One region of the Oceanispirochaeta sp. M1 genome, then DNA from elsewhere that is predicted to be linked to it. Evidence: riboswitches for the same ligand, from Rfam matches in the RefSeq annotation. Region 1 holds a riboswitch; each other region holds the start of a gene.
The links. A riboswitch is a leader RNA that binds a small molecule or an ion and turns the genes downstream of it on or off. The one in region 1 is predicted to bind cobalamin.
Positions count from the first base shown of each region.

Region 2: it holds a riboswitch for cobalamin, as region 1 does, so the genes downstream of both, DV872_RS03015 (sirohydrochlorin cobaltochelatase) here and DV872_RS18285 (corrinoid protein) in region 1, are expected to answer to the same signal.
Region 3: it holds a riboswitch for cobalamin, as region 1 does, so the genes downstream of both, DV872_RS11995 (hypothetical protein) here and DV872_RS18285 (corrinoid protein) in region 1, are expected to answer to the same signal.
Region 4: it holds a riboswitch for cobalamin, as region 1 does, so the genes downstream of both, DV872_RS09785 (ABC transporter substrate-binding protein) here and DV872_RS18285 (corrinoid protein) in region 1, are expected to answer to the same signal.

Region 1 is NZ_QQPQ01000029.1:4,873-8,205, forward strand. It holds gene DV872_RS18280 (aldose epimerase family protein) at 1-771, opposite strand, end outside; gene DV872_RS18285 (corrinoid protein) at 910-1,545, opposite strand; cobalamin riboswitch at 1,655-1,837, opposite strand; gene DV872_RS18290 (PocR ligand-binding domain-containing protein) at 1,930-3,243, opposite strand; gene DV872_RS18295 (ASKHA domain-containing protein) at 3,263-3,333, opposite strand, start outside.
Region 2 is NZ_QQPQ01000003.1:184,040-187,372, reverse strand. It holds gene DV872_RS03025 (cobyrinate a,c-diamide synthase) at 1-457, opposite strand, end outside; gene DV872_RS03020 (cob(I)yrinic acid a,c-diamide adenosyltransferase) at 447-980, opposite strand; cobalamin riboswitch at 1,152-1,354, shown strand; gene DV872_RS03015 (sirohydrochlorin cobaltochelatase) at 1,457-2,335, shown strand; gene DV872_RS03010 (ABC transporter substrate-binding protein) at 2,423-3,333, shown strand, end outside.
Region 3 is NZ_QQPQ01000014.1:95,281-98,613, reverse strand. It holds gene DV872_RS12005 (DUF1007 family protein) at 1-103, opposite strand, end outside; gene DV872_RS12000 (NUDIX hydrolase) at 171-722, opposite strand; cobalamin riboswitch at 863-1,055, shown strand; gene DV872_RS11995 (hypothetical protein) at 1,169-1,663, shown strand; gene DV872_RS11990 (hypothetical protein) at 1,664-2,605, shown strand; gene DV872_RS11985 (TonB-dependent siderophore receptor) at 2,648-3,333, shown strand, end outside.
Region 4 is NZ_QQPQ01000011.1:102,844-106,176, reverse strand. It holds gene DV872_RS09790 (DUF1576 domain-containing protein) at 1-902, opposite strand, end outside; cobalamin riboswitch at 1,080-1,264, shown strand; gene DV872_RS09785 (ABC transporter substrate-binding protein) at 1,312-2,238, shown strand; gene DV872_RS09780 (iron ABC transporter permease) at 2,235-3,257, shown strand; gene DV872_RS09775 (ABC transporter ATP-binding protein) at 3,259-3,333, shown strand, end outside.

The sequences.
Region 1 (3,333 bases):
CTTTCCGGGAGGGAGGATGTAGCAGTGGTCATAACCGCCGCCTTCTACATCTTCTATTCTGGTGCCGATCTTTTCCTCTTTTGTAAAGTCCATCACTGTGCCTTTGACTGAGAGGATCTCTCCGGTAGGAATCTGTTTCTCATCAACAGGCAGGTACCAGGGGCAGTCCAGTTGAACCTGATGATCCAGAACATTCCCGTTCTCCAGACCCCTTAAGTTGAAGTAGCTGTGGTTTGTAAGGTTAACAGGGGTCGCCTTGTCTGTGACAGCCTTATAGTCGAAAATAAGCTCACCCATTGAGCTCAGGGTATAGGTCATGGTGGTACTCAGGTTTCCAGGGAATCCCTCTTCCCCATCGGGGCTGAAGGAGTTCAGGATCAGTCCTATGGCCCCTTTTCTTTCAAAGGGGGTTACATTCCAGTTCTTCCTATCGAATGTATCTGTCATACCACCGTGAAGGCAGTTGGTTCCATTATTTTGTTTTAGTGTGTATTCAGAACCATCTAGAGAAAACTTTCCATTGGCAATTCTGTTACCAACGCGGCCGATGGCGGCACCGAAGTAATTGCGGGTGTTTACATATTCGTCCAGAGTCTCGAATCCCAGGTTGATTTCTTCAACTTTTCCGTTCCTGTCGGGGCAGCGGATTGAAGTGATGATTCCACCGAAGCTTGTGACCCTTACTGTGAGGTCGTTTTCACCTGTCAGTGTATATATATCGGCTGTGCTGCCGTCAGGTAGTGTTCCGAATACTTCTTTAGTGACTTTCATATGGTTCTCCTTACACTATCAGAACTCTATTAGCGTCCTGATGTTTAATTCTCTGAGACCTAAGGGCCTTATAATAAAAAAAACTCCGGATGATTCCGGAGTTTTATTGTAATCAAAATATATCTTTAAGCCAACAGATTATTGTGTACAGATCTCAAAGGCTTTTTCAGCAGCAGTTGCCGCATCAGGTGTATAGATATCGGCACCGATTGAATCACAGAAAGACTGTGTTACAGGTGCACCACCGATCATGATAGTGATATCATCTCTGATACCTGCATCTACAGCAGCCTTAACAACATTTTCCATCTGAGTCATAGTTGTTGTCAGAAGAGCGGAAAGGGCAATGATATTTGCTCCTTCTGCCTTTGCTGTTTCAACATACTTTTCGGGGGATACATCTGTTCCCAGGTCAATTACTTCCAGACCCTTTCCTTCGAGCATTATTTTAACAAGATTTTTACCGATGTCGTGAAGGTCTCCCTTAACGGTTCCCAGAACGGCTTTTCCAGCAGCTTTTGATCCACCGGCTTCCAGTTCGGGCTTGAGAATTACCAGTCCTGCATTCATTGCTCTTGCTGCAATAAGTACTTCAGGTACGAAAACCTGATTGTTTTTGAATTTAACACCTACGATATTCATGGCAGACAGAAGGGCGTCATCGAGGACTGTCTGTGCAGCAATTCCTGCTTCCAGTGCTTCCTTACAAAGTTCCGCTACTTCTTTTGCCTTACCTTTCTGCATCAAATCAGAAATCTGTTCTAGATTAACCATTGTTTCTCCTTGGTAGAGCCCTGTTTCAGACTCTATATTAAGTAAATTGTTTGAGACATTCGACTTAATCCACGAAGTGCGAAATGCGGCATACGGCTGAGCGGTGACGCCCTGTAGACCGGTTCATAAGAAGTATCCTGACTTGCAGTTCAATCTCCCCTGAGCCTTCCCGGTCAGCAATCTGCTGCCAGTGGCATGATTCAGGTTTGTCCCTGCTCACAGTGACGGGATCGTGGAGGATTTTCACCTCACTTCCTTCCCTCTGAACGAGCTTCAGTATGCTATGACCTGAGCCAGCCGTATTGGAGAAAATTAGCTATTTTTGGTAAAAAATAGGAATAATAGATAAAAAATAATCCATATAAAAATACTAGTAATTGTTTGTCAGCTGTGGATTTCCTGGGTCTCAAGATCAATCTTTCCGCGCTTTTCACGGTATTTACCCGGAGAGAGTCCGGCCATCTTCTTAAATACCTTTGTAAAATAGCTCTGATCTTCATAACCCACCATACCGGCGATTTCTACAAGAGAAAATTTACTGTTCATTAGGAGATTTTTGCTCTTGTTGATACGAACCTGATTCAGATAGTTATTGAAGTTGCACTTCATCTCTTCTTTGAAGATTTTACTGAAGTAGGCTGGGCTCAGGTAGACAGCGGATGCAACTTCATCCAGAGTCACCTTTTCGGCATAATTTTTATTAATGTACTGAATAGTCTGATAGATGGCATCCGCATGTTTAACATCCCGCAGGTCGAAGACCAGGTCGGAGAAGCGGACAATAACACGGGCCAGCCAGCCGGCAAGGCCTTCTACAGAGTTGTAATTATTTATTTCACTCAGGTACTGGTAGTTCATACCGAATATCTGTTCTGCATCCGCACCGCCTTCCACAGCGGCTCTGGACAGGAGTACCAGAAGTTCAAGAACCCTGGCTTTCACTACATCGAATTTTCCACCTGAGGAGAAGAAAACGGCACCGAGTATTTCGTTAAGAACTGATCTGGCTTCTTTGGAGTCTCCTGTCTGAATCAGATGCAGAAGCTCCCGTTCCTTCTCAATGGGGTATTGTGCGAATTCGGTATCCTTGGTCTCCATCTCCTTAATGTACTGAATGTACTCAGAGATCTGGGCCTGCTGATCCATATTCTCTTTCTTGGAAGTGAGCTGAGAATGGTCTCCTTCAATAAGATGAGAAGCAGTAATAAGGAGCATTTCTGACAGGGCCTTTGCCTGCTCTGTGCTCAGTTTGGGTATTTCACGGACTTTCTCTTTAAGATTTGCCTTGCGGACAGACTCTGGATCAAACTTCTGGTTCAGTTCTTCTATAAGTTCCTCTGAATCAATAATAAGAGCAGGGCCTGCGATTAGAGCACCGGTCATTATTCCCTCTTCCATAAGGGGAGAGGCCCAGTGAAGCATATTGATAGGGCAGAAATAGATATAACTGCCGCCGAAACGTTCCGCCTGATAGCCGCCGTAAAGATGGGCCTGACGGCAGTCCGCTTTATTATTGCAGATCTCATTGAGAGAGTTGCAGAAGGGGCATATTGCTTCTTTGGCGCCCTCCATACTCATACGGTAGCCTTTGCTGTTTATTACAAAACACTCAATGCCTGTTGCCTTTTTATAGACATCGGCAATTGCCAGAGCTTTTTCATAGAATGGAGATATATAATTTATAGCTTTGCCGTTCATATCAGAATAGTATAGACCATTAATCAAATTCGGGAAAATACATGCTCATCATATATTCTTCCTGAAATCCCTGATTGGACGATAATTCTA
Region 2 (3,333 bases), on a different contig from region 1:
CATCATCCCTATATGTGCTGAAACCTGCTGCCAGAGCCCCTGCGCTCTGTGCCATGGCACGTACATCCAGAACCAGAAAAACAGGCAGTCCAAGGACCTTGGAAAGATGGTAGGAGCTGCCTTCAATAAAGCGTCCGGAGTCACCATCATAATACCCCATAACTCCTTCCACCAAAGAGAAATCTGAAGATCCTCCATGATATGAAAAAAGCTCTTTAATCACATTGATATTCATTAACCTGGTATCAAGGTTTCGACAATTTCGTCCGGCTGCAATACTGTGAAATCCGGGGTCGATATAATCTGGTCCGCACTTCCATGGCTGAAGCCTGTAACCCTGCCTGCTGAGCAGACGGTTCAGCCCCATGGCAACAGTACTTTTACCGCAGCCGCTGTGAGTGCCGGCGACCATGAATCCCTTCATCGTAGCCGGGGGAGAGTCAGTTTTATTTTTCAATTCCGACTCTTGCGGTCACACCGGCCTGATAATAATGTTTGACTTCCTGTATCTCACTTACCAGATCTGCGGCTTCACAGATATCATCATGAGCATAGCGTCCTGTGAGAACAAACTCGACAGAACACTCTTTATTTTTTATCTCTTCAAGGACTTCTTCGAGAGGGATCATTCCAAGATGGAGTGCAACATTTATCTCTTCTGCAATGACAAGATCATATATGCCTGAATGAAGTGCTTTTTTTATAGATTCCCAGCCCTTCAAAGCAGATTCAATATCTTCCTGTCTCGGCTTCTGCTTGATAAAGCGGGGTTCTCCATACTGTTCAAGTTCAAGAATCTGTCCCTCTTCCAGAACAGTCTTCATCTTCCTGAGCATTTTTATTTCACTGTAATCACCGTTTTTGAGGAATTGGCCGAAAAACACTGAATATCCCGCACCCAGTGCCCTGAGAGTGAGGCCGAGAGATGCGGTAGTCTTACCCTTACCGTCTCCCGTATAGACCTGTACATAAGCTTCCATTCCCCGCTCTCCTATAAAATCCTGATGTGTTCAGTAGATAAAATTTCTTTGTTATCAGGGCTCTATACTGAAGACTTGCGTCCGAAATTGTCAATAATAAATCAAATAATCATTAGAAATTACAAAAATTGTGAAAAATTATCTATTGATCGTTTATCAGCAGCTGCTGTAAGATTGGTTCAAATCTGATGTGCTGTATGTTCCGCAAGGAACTTGGCTTAAATGGGAATCCGGTTAGAATCCGGAGCGATCCCGTCACTGTAATCAGGGGTGTGTTTTTATTTGAAAGTCACTGGGTAAAGAAATATTTATCCGGGAAGGCAAAAAACATTGACCTGTAAGTCAGGAGACCTGCATTGGAGGATGAAACAATTAGTTTCGTCGTATCGGCTCTTCGAGGAAAGAGTAGTACGGAATCTGATCCATTCCCCTACCCCCGACTTCGAAGTTCCTAATTTAATTTTCAGGAGCTTAGAATGAAAAAATCACTTAACACACTTTTGGCGGCAGCAGTTTTGTTGTCAATTGTTTCCTGTGCCGGCACCGCCGGAGTCAAATCAGATTCAGCAAAGTCTCAGGACAAGCCTGCGATTCTTCTTGCCGCCTTCGGCAGCAGCTATGAATCCGGGCAGAACAACCTTGAAGATCTGGATACAGCTTACAGACAAGCGTTCCCTGACAATGACATCTACTGGGCCTTTACCGCCTCATTTATTGTCAAAAAACTTAGAAAAGCCGGTCAAACCACTATTTTTGCACGGGAAGCAAGTTTTTACACCATGGATGAAGCCATGGATATGTTCAGAGAGAACAATATCAGGGATGTGGCAGTTCAGACCGTTATGGTTATGGTAGGAGCTGAATATAGAGAAGTTATTAACACAAGAACTGAAGGTCTGAATGTGAAATACGGACACTCACTGTTCTTCAATCCCGAAGACATACAGAACACCGCAAGCGCTCTTTCCGGTGAATTCGGAGATTCCGATACGTTCACCATCCTTTCTGCACATGGAAATGATCATCATCCCGAGTTCAATTCCGAGCTGATTCAGATGGATGATTACCTGTCTCAGAACTATGATCATGTACGCGTGGCAACAGTTGAAGGATCTCCCCTTTTCGGTGATGAACTTATTCTGCAGGTTGAAGCCAGCGGAGCAAAGAAAGTGAAATTCATACCTTTGATGCTGACCTACGGGGACCATATTACCAATGATGTTATGGGTGATGAAGAAGATTCATGGAAAACCATACTCGGAATGGAAGCCAGTGCCGCAGACGGTATGGCCAGTAATCCTGCAATTCAGGAAATCTATATTGGTAACACCAAAAGAATACTCAGCCAGTTCTGATTTCTTTTATACCCTAGAGAAGTGCAGCATCTCCCGATAAATCGGTGGATGCTTAATCAGCTTTATTGCTGATCCGGAGGAAAGAAAATGACCAAAGTACTAAAACAATTGATTCTAATATGCCTCAGCATGATCATAATTTTTCCTGCGGCTGCAATGGGAGTAAAAGATACTGTAAATGATATAGAAGTAGAGAAAGAGATTCCTGAGACTGTATATATCGAAGACTCCATGGGTAATCAGGTTCCCCTACCCGCCGGTACAGACAGGATCATCTGTACCAATTCGGGTCTTTCTGTACTTCTTGCCGCCCTGGGCAAGGGAGATTCAATTGTTGGAAGAGACAGTAACTCAACATTTCCCTCTTATCTGAAAGATATCTATGTTGTTGCTGAAAATTCTTCTCGTCCTAATATTGAATTGATTCTTGAAAAACATCCGGATCTGATTCTGGCAGATAACATGATGCCTGAAACCGCTTTTAATAAATTCCGTTCTCTGGGTATTCCTGTTGCAATCTTTAAAACAAGTGACCCCAGGGCATTTGAACATACGATTCTGAATGTAGGAGCGCTGACAGGAAGTTCTGTACAGGCAAAGCGCATGGTTGATGACATGATAACAAGAGAAAAGAAAATAACAGATATTGTAGCCCGGGCACAGGCAGCTCAAAACAGCGGAGTAAGGGTCTTTTATGAGAATAGAAAACCTTACTCATCGGTCTCTGCCAGGAGTGGGAATCATATCCCCCTGGCAGCCGCAGGTGGAATCAATATCGCTGCCGATGAACCGGTCAGTTCTCCTCACCTATCCATAGAATATGTACTGGAACAGAATCCAGATGTAATAATCAGAAGAATGAGCGGTGATGGATCTGTTGAAGATATGCAGGTCATGCTTGATTTACTTGTTAACAGAACAGGGATAGGCAGAGTCAATGCAGTGGTCAATAACAGAGTTCATATTATGAAATCTGACCTGACTCTTCTTTTACGTTA
Region 3 (3,333 bases), on a different contig from region 1:
CACCATCCCAGTGAACGATACAGCGGTTTGTAATTGACATATGGGGATGAGCAGTCAGCAGCTGTGCCGCGCAAAAAAAGATGAACAATAGAAGACTTTTCATTTGGTGCATGTTAGATACATACACCAAAGGCTGACTCATAGACAAGGGGTTCCTATTTATATTCGCTTCAAAAAACTTCCGGACATTTTTTTACCATCCTCATAACAGAAGGGCCGTCATTCAAGGTCCTGATATCTTCAATTATCATCCACTTCAGATCTTTGGACTCAGAGCTTATCTGCAGAGCTTCATCAGAATCCGCCTCTATCAGAAAGCGGAGATCAAAATGAAAATGCTCCTCGAGACCCTTACGCTCAGGAATCAGATGTGCATCAATATCATATAAATCAGAAGAAAGAAGTCTGACAGATTTCAGACCCGACTCTTCAGAGGCTTCCCTGATAGCGGCAGTAAAAACAGTCTCACCCTCTTCAATATGACCGCCAAGCTGCAGCCATAGGTCCAACTTGGCATGATGGGTCAGGAGAGCCATATCCCTATTATGATTAATGATCCAGGCGGATGCTGTGAAGTGTCCAATTTCCTGAGCTCTTGTAAGGGAATCACCCTCAGCCAGGAAAGCCCTGAACAAATTTACAGAAGCCAGCTCTTCTGGAAAATCGGCGCTGTATTTATTCAGTAGAGAATCAATGGAGGCATTATTTTGCAGTTCAATCATAATGAGATTTTAATACAAACAGGCTATTTATCAAACTCAAGGCAATAATCAATTGAACCATATGGCGTAAACCTTTATTTGTAATCAGGATTATGCCTTCCAGGGTTGTCTTAAATAAAATTATACAAAAGATTGTCCGATTTTTTATATATGATATTACTGATCAAGTCTTTAATTAAACAAGCAATATTTCAGAGGAAGTAAGGTGAAAAGCCTTCACGGACCCGCCACTGTAAGGGAGCAACGCTGACTGCAAAACCACTGGTTAACACCGGGAAGGGCAGTACAGCAGGCCCCGAGTCAGGAAACTCTGGTACTGCATAATATTTTATTTCAGGCTTCGTGGAATAAGCCGGGATATATGCTCCAGGACAAATTGTTTTAATAATAGAACTTTGATCTTTATGCTATTCCTGTCTTTTTTTCCGGCCGCTAAGGAAGGAAAAATGAAAAAAAATCTTGGTAAACTGGCTCTTCTCTTTATGGTTCTCTTTGTTGTTGCAGGCTTCATGTCTTGTGGTAATGATCTGGTTGATGAACCCCTGGCAATTATCGGTAATTGGGACATAGGTTACGGCAGTACACTAACTGTTACAGCTACAAAGTTCACAAACACAAGTTTCGATGACTCTGTATTTTTCTCTTATGATATTGTTGTTATTGATAACGATGACTGGAATGCATCAGAGAGCGGTGAAGGCAGCTACGGTTTTATTGTAGTTAAGTGTACCACCCCTTCAATTTACACCCCTGAAGCAAAAGATAAATTCATGGTAGTCCGCTGGCAGAATCTTGAAAGCGGAGAGACAAGTACAATGGAATTCGCTGAAGGTTCCGACTACCCGGCAAATACATACTTTGATACTTATAATGAGGCAATGAGCGGTGCCACAGGAGCTGCCGGCTTCTTTGGATATTTCTCAACAGCAACTCAGCTCTAAGTGATAAGATTCTTTTATAGAGCAGTCCTGGCAGCAGGGCTGTTTTTATCCATACTCAGCTGCGGTTCAAATGACGGACCTACCTCACCCTACACTCCGGAAACAAATGACGAAGATTTAAAATCATGGCAGGAAGTCCTGTCTGAAGATCCATCATATCCTGACAATGTTTACCTGACAGCGTTTATTGAATGGTCACCCGGAGTCGTAGGTTCCTCCCGGCAAAACGGAGAATATACTGACAGCGAAGGACGCCCATTAGTACAATTCACACAGGATGCCCTTGGTCCTCCTGAAGGATCAGGTTCAAACACCAGCGGAGATGGAAGCAGCTGTCCCCTGGGAATAAACGGATGGGGGATATGGCAATTCGATCCCGGCTATGTCATCAAAGATGGCTCGGGTGATGATTTTATAACCTTTACCAAAACATTTGCCTGGGGCAGTACAGCCGATGGTCTCTGCTGCGAGCTTGCCTTTGTGGAAGTTTCAGAAGATGGAACAACCTGGTATAAACCGGCTTTTGAAACTTATGATATAAATCCTCACCCGGACACAAGTAATGAGAACTATGTTTACAGAAATGTATCAGGACTCCATGGCAATGAACCTTCCTGGGCCAATTTTAGAAAAGACATTCAGGCAGAAGAATTGACTATGGTGGATGGAGTTGAGAAGTGGGTAGAGATTAACGGCAAAAAAATCAGCAGATATTTCTCATCAGATGATGAAAATTTGGGCGGTGTCCGTTTTGATCTCTCAGACTTTGTACTCACAACAGATTCCACTGTCTCATGGCCTTCTGAGGGAGAGATGAGATATCTCAAAATCATAGATGATGAGAACATCCTCGATGGCCAGGACTATGCCAAGGACTGGAGCCTGGGAGCTAATTTAATGGCAGCCATGGGAATCAACACAGCCCCTGCCGGAGGTAGCTGACAGGTGATACTCAATGGCAGATTAAAAAATATATTTATTATATTGATCCTCATACATACTCATACTACTGCGCTCTTCTCCGAAGACATAATCGTAATAGAAGAAGAGAAAACAGAAACCGATAATGAAGCCGGGCAGAAAACAAGTATTGAAAGAGAATTATGGGAACGCCGTGGTGCCAGAACTGTAGCTGAGGCCATAAATCTTTCTCCCGGAGTCACCATAACCCGATCCGGTACGACACTTGAACCTGCGGCTGTAAGTATCAGAGGTTCAAATGGGAAACAGGTTCTGATTCTTGTTAACGGGATTCCCCAGAACAACGGAAAGGGAGATCCCGTAAACCTCAATTCTTATTCTCTGACCAATATTGAAAAAATAGAAGTTATCAGAGGTGGTAACTCTGCGGTCTATGGCGAGGGGGCCATGGCTGGTGTAATCAACATTGTGACGAAAGACGAACCGGCCTATGTCCCGGAAGCTGAGCTGTTCCTCTCTGCAGGAGCCTTTCAGACCTGGAGAGGAGGCGGACGGGTCTTTGGTCCCTTAAGCCGGAGTGGTTCCCTGAGAGGCTCTCTTGCAGCCGAAGGAAGATACACAGGCGGGGAGTATGATTATCCCGGTTCTGAAGGAGATCTTGTCCGGACCAACAGCAAAGGCTGGGCAGCAAACGGACGCAGCGGTCTGGAATGGAATCCCGGCGGCTCTGAAGAGCATCTCCTCTCTTT
Region 4 (3,333 bases), on a different contig from region 1:
TTTGTTCCGAATGCGGCAAAACCCATTATGGTCAGAAGCCCGCCGATTACGGGTCCGTTGAAGTCGGCTCCCGCCAGAAATACGATAATTGTTCCCGCAAGTCCCATAACACCCGCATTGACAAGAGAGCCCCCGGTTCCTTCCATATCCACAAAGTCAGAAGGAAGTCTACCGGACAGTTTCTGAATTAGGACAAAGCTCTTGAAGGCTTTTTTCCCGGAGAAGAAAATACCTGATCCTATGAGCATAAGAGAGAGGATCGGTATTATCAGCTGCAGAAGCAGGATATTTTCACTGTGCCAGGCAAGGGCCTTTTCGAAGGGAAGTCCTGCAGCCTTTAAGAAAGATGCTGCAAAGAGTGCGAGGAATCCACAGGTCAGCCCCATATTGTAAAGACTGTATCCCTGATGCATATGCAGCATGGCCACAGCCAGTGCGGGAAGAATAAATCCAGCGGCTGTTCCACTGAGTACTCCCAGAATAAGCCCCTGCCAGAGAGGCAGCCCGGTTTCCAGAAACACAACAGAAACCAGTGGACCCAGGGCCGTCCCGAAAAGGGCGATGATCAAGTAATCCCGCAGTCCTTTTCCCACAAGACGGGCGGAGAGATAGACTCCCAGTATGATGGGGAGAATATTCAGGGGTGTCTTACCAAAGAGTCCGAAACCCATGATGGTGAATACCGCTGCAAATGTGGGGCCTGAAAAACTGACTCCCGTTATGTAGATGAGAATCATGGCCACCAGGCCGACGGCAGCAGAATTGAGGAGAGTCCCCCCTATCCCGACAACCGCAAAGAAATCATTTATCAGCCGCCCGGGGTGGAGCTGAATTGTCCAGAACCCTTTGATTGCTCCGCTGCCGTCTACGGCGAAGGCCGTGATTATAAACAGCAGAATCATAATTATCAGAAAATTCGATATTATATTAGTTTTACTGAATCCCAAGAGGGTGTTCTCCTTTTAAATGCAGACTCATTTTATATTCTATTAGCTTCCTCTCTGCTGTCAATGCTTTTCGACTCCTGATCATCAGTAAAAAAGTCACAAAAATCCACTGATTTCCCCATAGTAAAATGGATGGTTAAATAGTATAATTTCACCCAACATTCCGGACTCAAGGGAAGAGAGGTGAGAATCCTCCACGGTCCCGCCGCTGTAAACAGGGAGAAATCTGCCAGATAAAGGTCACTGGGAAACCGGGAAGGCCGGCCGATTTTGATGATTTGTGAGTCAGAAAACCTGAAAAGGAATGAATAAATCCAATGCATCGGGCTGTCGCAGGCCTGATGATGTAACGAGGAGATTACATATGGGTCGAAAAATCAATTCCATAGTTTCTATTCTTTTTATTTTCCTATTGTCCCTATTCACAGTACCCCTGTTTGCCTCAGGCAGTCAGGAACAAGGGGCTCCCGCCGATGAGTCTGCCCGGACATTCAGTTTTACAGATTCCAGAGGAATTACCATTGAGCTTGAATCAAGGCCTCTGCGTATAATTTCTCTAGGTCCTAATATCACAGAAACAATCTATGCCCTCGGCAGAGAGCAGCTCCTTGTGGGACGTACTGATTTCTGTGACTACCCGGCTGAAGTATCTATGATCAGCTCAGTAGGCGGTCTTCAGGACCCCAGTCTCGAGACAATAGTGTCCCTTAATCCCGATCTTGTTATCGGTTCCACCCATGTTGACCCTGAAGTTCTTAAAAAACTTGAATCCTACTCAATTCCCAGTGCCTTGATTTATGGAGAAGAGAGTTTTGAGGGGATGGAAGAGGTCATCAGCGGCTGCGCACAGCTCCTGGATGCAGAAACTGAAGGTAAAGCACTCTTGGATGATATCCATAACAGAAGAGCCGCACTGGAAGCTTCAGTCGCCGCAATGGATAAAAACCCCAGCTGTTATTATGCCCTGGGCTTCGGAGACGGTGGAGACTGGACTTCCGGTGGGAATACCTTTATCAGCGAACTTTTGAGTATGTCCGGCGGCTCCAATATTGCGGAGGATCAGGAGGGTTGGTCTTATTCCAAGGAACTCCTTGTTGCCAAACAACCGCAGCTTATTCTTGTAAACAGGGGAATGAAAGATGAATTTCTCACCCTTCCCGTCTATAAAGATCTTGCAGCGGCTCAAAACGGCCGTGTTTTTGAAATTGATGAAAATATTCTGGTACGACAGGGACCGAGACAGATAGATGCTCTTGAACAGATCCATAGAATCATGGATCTCATCCCTTGATCAATCCTGAGAAAAGTGCGTCCCGGATTCCCGGGATAACATTATTTTTTCTGCTTATCACTCTTCTTATACTTGCGTCATCCATCGGTGCCGTATCCCTCCCCTTTTCCGGTCTGATCAGATATCTGTTCAGCGGCGGAAAAAGTGGACTGAATGAGGGGCAGGAGATAATCCTGATGCAAATTCGGGTTCCCCGTGTCTTAATGGCAGCCCTTGCAGGGGCGGGACTATCCCTCTCGGGACTTGTCTTTCAGGCAATCTTCAGAAATCCCATGGCAGAACCCTATCTGCTGGGTGTAGCATCGGGAGCCTCACTGGGTGCGTCTCTTTATATGATGATAGGTCTTCCAGCATTTTTCATATCATCCCTGGGACTTACGGCTGCGGCCTTTCTGGGCAGTCTTTTATCCGTATTTCTTATCCTTTCCCTGGCCTCACGGAACGGGAACAATATCAGCTCCCTCCTGCTGGCAGGTGTGGCCTTCAGTTCCATAGCCCAGGCGGGAGTCTCAATTATGATGATGCTGAACAGGGAAAAAGTTGAACGTATTGTTTTCTGGACCCTGGGAAGTTTTTCATCTGCACATATGACAAAGGTGATACTCCTGCTGATAGTCCTGATTCCATCATCCCTGTTTATTATCTTCAGACACGGAGAACTGGATCTTTTGAGTCTTGGTCATGAGGAAGCCCACTCTCTGGGGATCAATCCTGAACGGGTGTCACTGCAGCTTCTGCTTGTAAGCTGCCTGATAACAGCAGTAATAGTCTCCAATTGTGGAATTATCGGTTTTGCAGGACTTCTTGTCCCTCATTTTATGAGGCTGATCTCCGGTCCCGGACACAGGAATCTCACATTTCTTTCCATAATGGGAGGGGCCATTCTGATGATCCTTTCCGACCTTCTGGCAAGAACAATCATAGCGCCCGCAGAAATTCCTGTAGGTGTAGTTACGGCTCTGACAGGGGGCCCTTTTTTCCTCTATCTTCTACGCCGTAACTCAGGGAAGGTGATGTAAAATGGATTCATCTGTATCAGTACAGAACCTGAAGTTCACATATGGCGGGAGTTTTTATCTGGACCTCCCCTCTATC